2 regions of the Cupriavidus sp. GW823-FHT07B10 genome follow, and region 2 is predicted to be linked to the other one. Evidence: predicted binding sites of a transcription regulator. Region 2 holds the regulator's gene; the other holds the start of a gene.
What was found. The regulator FNR, encoded in region 2, switches genes on or off when oxygen is low (the NO sensors DNR and NnrR bind a similar motif). The targets are predictions, from matches to a motif close to TTGATNNNNATCAA.
Positions count from the first base shown of each region.

Region 1: a site for FNR is predicted at 1,764-1,777, ahead of AC1Q6V_RS02640 (universal stress protein). Genes of this name have one in related genera too.

Region 1 is NZ_JBXAGS010000001.1:535,324-538,580, forward strand. Features, by position in the region: gene AC1Q6V_RS02630 (DEAD/DEAH box helicase) at 1-113, shown strand, start outside; gene AC1Q6V_RS02635 (serine/threonine protein kinase) at 132-1,178, shown strand; gene AC1Q6V_RS02640 (universal stress protein) at 1,226-1,666, opposite strand; gene AC1Q6V_RS02645 (CaiB/BaiF CoA transferase family protein) at 2,018-3,085, shown strand; gene AC1Q6V_RS02650 (carboxymuconolactone decarboxylase family protein) at 3,082-3,257, shown strand, end outside.
Region 2 is NZ_JBXAGS010000021.1:84,490-87,746, forward strand. Features, by position in the region: gene ccoG (cytochrome c oxidase accessory protein CcoG) at 1-966, shown strand, start outside; gene AC1Q6V_RS29750 (membrane protein) at 996-1,205, shown strand; gene AC1Q6V_RS29755 (hypothetical protein) at 1,202-1,447, shown strand; gene fnr (fumarate/nitrate reduction transcriptional regulator Fnr) at 1,511-2,236, opposite strand; gene AC1Q6V_RS29765 (sulfite exporter TauE/SafE family protein) at 2,315-3,073, shown strand.

The DNA of each region.
Region 1 (3,257 bases), on a different contig from region 2:
CCGCGGCGCAACCCGCGCGCCAGCCGCACGACGCGGCCCCGGCACCGGCGCGCAATCGCCGTCCGGCGCCGCAGGCCGCGCTGCTCGGCGGCAACCGCAAGCCGGCGCGCTGAGCGGGACAGGCTGACACCATGCACGCGTCCGACACCCCGGCCGACCCCGGCGTTCCCTACGCCGGCCTGACGCCGGAGCTGATGCTGGACGCGCTGGAAGGCGCCGGCCTGCGCCCCGACGGGCGCCTGCTGGCGCTCAACAGCTATGAGAACCGCGTCTGGCAGCTGGGCATCGAAGATGCCGCGCCGGTCATCGCCAAGTTCTACCGTCCGGGCCGCTGGACCGATGCGGCCATCCTGGAAGAACACGCCTTCGTGCAGCAACTGGCCGATGCCGAGATCCCGGCCGTGCCGGCCATGGTGCTGGCACCGGGCGCGGCTGGCACGCTGCTGCATCACGCCGGCTTCCGTTTCGCGGTATTCCCCCGCTGCGGCGGCCGCGAGCCGGCGCTGGACCGTTCCGACACGCTGACCTGGCTCGGCCGCTTCATCGGCCGCATCCACGCGCTGGGGGCGACGCAGCCCTACCAGGCGCGCCCGGCGCTAAATCTTGAAACCTTCGGCGTTGCCCCACGCGACTGGCTGCTCGCCAGCGGCTGCATTCCCGCCGACCTGCTGCCCGCATGGCAATCGGTGGCCGACCTGGCGCTGGACGGCGTGCGCCGCTGCTATGAGCGCGCCGGCGAGGTGCGTCTGCTGCGCACCCACGGCGACTGCCATCGCGGCAATGTGCTGTGGATCGGCGAGGACGACGCGCGCGGCGGCACCCATGGCGCAACGGGCCCGCATTTCGTTGACTTCGATGACAGCCGAATGGCGCCGGCGATCCAGGACATCTGGATGCTGCTCGAGGGCGACCGCGCGGCCATGCAGGACCAGCTGGCCGACATCGTTGCCGGCTATGAGGACTTCGCCGAATTCCAGCCGCGCGAACTGTGGCTGGTGGAAGCGCTGCGCACGCTGCGGCTGCTGCACTACAGCGCCTGGCTCGCCAGCCGCTGGGCCGACCCGGCCTTTCCGGCCGCGTTCCCTTGGTTCGGCACGGCGCGCTACTGGCAGGATCGCATCCTGGAACTGCGCGAACAGGTGGCGCTGATGGACGAAGCGCCCCTGTGGGGCGCCTGAGGTCTACCGGTCGGCGCCGCCAGGGCGCCGGTTTTCCACTACTTTGCTCAACCCTTCTTTTCCGGCGCCTTGACCAGCAGCACCGGGCACTCGGCCTGCGCCAGCACGCGGCCTGCGACTGAACCGATCACCGCATCGAAGAACGAACCGCGGCCATGCGTGCCCATCACGATGGCCGCGGCGTCGACCGAGCGCGCACAGGCGACGATGCGCTCCGGCGCGAAGCCGTGCAGCGGGTGCCGCTCGAACGGCACCTTGGCTGCGGACAGGATCTCGCAGACCGTCGCCATGGCCTTCTCGCTGGCCTCCTTGTGCCAGTCATCGATGGTCTCCTTGCTGACAAAGGCGCGCACCTGGCCGCTTACTTCCGGCGCTACATGCACGACATGCACGGTGAAGCCGCTCTGCAGCAGCTTGCCTTCGGCGATAAAACGGGCCGCGGCGTCGCTGAAGGCCGAACCGTCGGTGGCGAGCACGATATTGGTCATGTTGGAAATCTCCTGGATGGGGGCTGTCGGCAGGCGGTGCGCCATGAGGCGGCACCGCCATCTGGAACCATCATGGCACCTAGTGTCCTGCCAGGACCCGATTTAGATCAAGTCGGATCGGATTTATCCGATTTCGCCGTGCGATAGCCGGCCGGCTGACGGATTCCGTCAAGCCGGCTGAAGCATTTGGCCATTGCCCCGTCAACGCCGTGGCGCGTAGCATGCTCCCGAGCCCCGCGGCAGGCATTCGCACGTCCGCGCTGCCGCAGGCACGGCCCATCCCATACCAATTCAATGCAAGCTGTCCCCCGGCCATGGCCCGGGCGGGCGGCGATTCCGGAGACGACGATCATGAGTGAGCGTGGCAACCTGCTGCCCCTGCGCGGTATCAAGGTGGTGGAATTCGAAGGCATCGGCCCCGGCCCGTTGTGCGGTGCGATGCTGGCCGGCCTGGGCGCCGAGGTCACGCTGGTGACCCGGCCGGTCGCGCCGGATGCCCGCCGCATCCTGCGCGGCCAGCCCGTGCCGCCTGAGATGGAGCTGGAGCACGGCAAGCGCGTGGTGCAACTGAACCTGAAGTCTGCGGACGACGTGGCCGCCGCACTGGACCTGGTGGCCGGCGCCGACGCGCTGATCGAAGGGCTGCGCCCGGGCGCGATGGAGCGCCTCGGCCTGGGCCCGAAGGCGTGCCATGCACGCAATCCGCGCCTGGTCTACGGGCGCATGACCGGTTGGGGCCAGACCGGCCCGCTGTCGCAAAGTGCCGGCCACGACCTCAACTACATCGCGCTGACCGGCCTCTTGTCGATGGCTGCGCGCGAAGGCTCACTGCCGATGGTGCCGCCGACCGTGATGGGCGATGCCACCGGCGCGCTTGGCCTGGCATTCGGCATCACCAGCGCCATCCTGAGCGCGCGCGCAAGCGGCGAGGGCTGCGTGGTGGATGCGGCCATCACCGATATCGTCGCCATGCTGGGCTCGCTGGTGCAGGTGTCGCGCGCAGCCGGCACGCTCGGCGGCCCGCAACCGAGCCCCTTCCACGATTCGCCGTTCTATGACGTTTTCCCTTGCGCCGACGGCCGCGCCATCACGCTGGGCGCGCTCGAGCCGCAGTTCTACCGCGAGCTGCTCGAGCGGCTCGAGCTGACCGACATCGACCCCGCCACGCAGTATGACCGTTCCCAGTGGCCCGCGGTGAAGGCCCGCATTGCCGCTTGCATCGCAGGCAAGTCAAGCACTCACTGGGAGGCGTTGCTGGGCGGCACCGACGTGTGCTTTGCGCGCGTGCTGACCCTGGACGAGGCCGCGCGCCATCCGCACAACCAGGCACGCGGCACGTATCGGCTGTGCCGGCAGGGCGAGCGCGAGGTGCCGCGTTCGGCGCCGGCGCCGCGCTTCCTGCCCGCGGGCACGGAATGACCTGGGGCCGCGGCACCGATGCCGCGGCCTCTCGAATCGGCTTGATCGGTTCGGCTACCATGCGGCATCCACCCAGACCGGAGACCCATGCCATGGCCGAACCCAGCCTGCAGCAACTGGTGACGGAGTTCGCCTGGGGCACGGTCTGGACTCGCGACGGCCTGGACCGCAA
Region 2 (3,257 bases):
TTCCTGTGGGTGCTGATTGCGCTCTGGACCGGCTTTACCTTCATCGGCTATTTCGCACCGATCCGCGAACTGGGCGGCGAGGTGCTCAGCCTGTCGCTGGGGCCGTGGCAGTCGTTCTGGATGCTGTTCTACGCGTTCGCCACCTGGGGCAATGCGGGCTTCATGCGCGAGCAGGTGTGCAAGTACATGTGCCCGTATGCGCGTTTCCAGAGCGTGATGGTGGATCGCGATACCTATGTCGTGACCTACGACGTCGGCCGCGGCGAGCCGCGCGGAAGCCGGTCGCGCAAGACCGACCACCACAAGGCGGGGCTTGGCGACTGCGTCAACTGCAGCATCTGCGTGCAGGTGTGCCCGACGGGCATCGATATCCGCGATGGCCTGCAGTACGAGTGCATCGGCTGCGGCGCCTGCATCGACGCCTGCGACCAGGTCATGGACAAGATGGAATATCCGCGCGGCCTGATCCGGTACACCTCGGAAAACGCGATGCGCAAGGGCTTGTCCGCGGCGGCATCACGCAAGCGCCTGCTGCGCCCGCGCGTGGTCATTTATTCCGTGATCTGGGTGGCGTTGCTGGCCGGGTTCATGGCTTCGATCGCGCTGCGCACGCCGCTGAAGGTCGACATCATCCGCGACCGTGGTGCGCTCGGCCGTGAAGTGGAAGGCCGCTGGATCGAGAATGTCTATCGCCTGCAGCTGATCAACACCACCGAAGCGCCGATGCAGATCAGCGTGCGCGCCGACAGCGACGAACTGAAGAACCTGACCGTGGAATACGACAAGCAGGCCGAATCGCTGGCGCCGACGTCCAACCGGTTGCTGCCGATCCGGATCCGCGTGCCGATCGAGGCCGCGGCGCAGGGCACGCACAAGATCAACGTGACGGTGACGAGCGAAGGCACGGAGCGGGGGCATGCCGAAATCCGGCAATCCACCAGTTTCATCGTGCCGCGCGATTTGTGAAGCTAGGTCGTCAAGATGAAGGGGGCAAGATGAGTCAGCAAGGCAATCCGTGGTGGAAGGAGCCGTGGCCGTGGCTGTTGATGAGCGGCCCGCTGGTGGCGATGGTGGCGTGTGGCGTGACGATCTGGCTGGCATCCACGCATCCGGACATGCCGGTGCAGGGTGCAACGCGCCATGGCCTGGTGGTCGAGAAGGCCGACGCCGCGCCGCCCAAGGCTGCCGCTGTGAGGCAGCCATGAGGTTGCGCTGGCTGATGTGGGTACTCTGGCCGGCGTTCCTGATGGCCGGGTTCGCGACCGCGACGGTGTTTTCGGTGGTGGATCCCGGTGACCTGAACTTCTTCGGCCAGCCGATCGAAGCGTCCCGCGAATCGGTCTACACCGTTGGTTTCCTGATGGCCTGGGTGTTCTGCGCGTTGTCCAGCGGACTGACGCTCTACACCATGCCGACGCGGCTCAGCGATACCGACGAACTGGAATAAGCGGATCGGTGTGAGGTCTGCGCTGCCATGTCCGCATGCGGTACCTGGCAGCGCCTTGGCCGCTTAGCAGGAGCGGCTGTAGAGCTGCTTGATGCCGTCGATGTCCACGAGCTTGACGTGGCGCTGGCGAATCTGGATCAGGCCGGCTTCGGCAAAGCGGGAGAACAGGCGGCTGACGGTTTCGAGCTTCAGGCCCAGGTAGCTGCCGATCTCTTCGCGGCTCATGCGCATCACGAACTCGGACGCCGAATAGCCGCGTGCCGACAGGCGCTCAGAGAGGTTGATCAGGAAGGCGGCAAGCCGTTCCTCGGCGCGCATCGAGCCCAGCGTGACCAGCATCAGTTGGTCATGCGTGATTTCCTTGCCCATCAGGCGCAGGAACTGCTGCTGCAGCGACGGCAGGTCTGCCGACAGGGACTGCAACTCGCTCATGCGGACCACGCAGACTTCGGTGTCCTCCAGCGCGGCGGCATCGGAGGCATGCTGCATCTCGCCCAGCCCGTCGAGACCGACAATTTCGCCGGGCAGGTGGAAGCCGGTAATCTGCGAGCGGCCGTCTTCAGTGGTGACGTGGGTCTTGAGCGTGCCAAAGCGCACGGCATAGACCGCGGTGAGCGGATCGCCCATGCGATACAGGGTTTCACCCTTGTGCACACGGATGCGTTCCTGAACCAGCGTGTCCATCTTGGCGAGGTCTTGCTGCGACATGCCGACCGGAAGGCACAGCTGCCCCATCGCACAGGTGGAGCAGCGTGGTGACATCTCGGTAATGGGAATGGAGGTGAGCAATTGGAACCTGCTAGAAATGGCAGCGAGGGCGCGATAACGGCATTTTACCGTGCGATGTGATGTGGTAGGGAGTGAGAATTGACACTTGGCGTACTGATCAGCGTTTTTCTGCTGGCTTTGCTGGGCGGGGTCCACTGCGCCGCCATGTGCGGCGGCGTGGCGCTGGCCGTGGAGCAGCGTCACGGCGCGGCGGCGACGATCAGTCTGGTGCCCAGCCGTGCCGCCTGGCTCGGCGAGTTGCTGATAATGCACCTGGGCCGGATCTCGACCTATATGCTGCTTGGGGCCGCGCTAGGCGCGGTCGGTGCTTCGGCGTGGAAACAGGACTATCTGCCGGTGCAGCGCTGGCTGTTCGGCGCGGGCAGCGTCATGCTGCTGTGGTCGGGCTGGCGGTTGCTGCGCGGCAACACGTTTACCGTCGACTGGCTGGAGCGGCTGGCGTCGCGTGCCAGCGCAGCGGTGGCGCGCCGGCTGGGTGGCGTGGCACGCGGCATGCCGTCCTTTGTGCGCGCACGCGGCGGCCTGGCGCGGAGATACGGCGTGGGCCTGGCGTGGGGGCTGGTGCCGTGCGGCATGGTCTATGGGGCGCTCACGCTCGCGCTGCTGGCGGGCAATGCGGCGTCCGGCGCACTCGTGATGGGCGTGTTCGGGCTCGGCACACTGCCTAACCTGCTGGTGCTCTCCGGCCTGTCAGGCTATTTGCGTACGCTGTCGCGACGTCCCGGCGTGCGCCTGGGGGCCGGCCTGGCGGTAATGGCGTTCGGCGGCCTTGGCATTGCGCGAGCGGTGCTGTTGCCACATTCGCTGGCCGAGCATGGATTCTGCCTGGTGTTCTGAGGCGCCGGCGCTGCGCCGGCAACGGATGATGGTTGCAGGCGGGGGCGGGAATGCCATACAATCGCCAACATTGCGGTATCGCGCGGTGTCTTGTGAGCCGCGGTAAGCAGCGGGCGAGCAGCGCCAGGCGGCCTTCATACCAGAAGGTGAGTTCAGGGCAGGGGAAGCGGAAGGTTTTCGATGC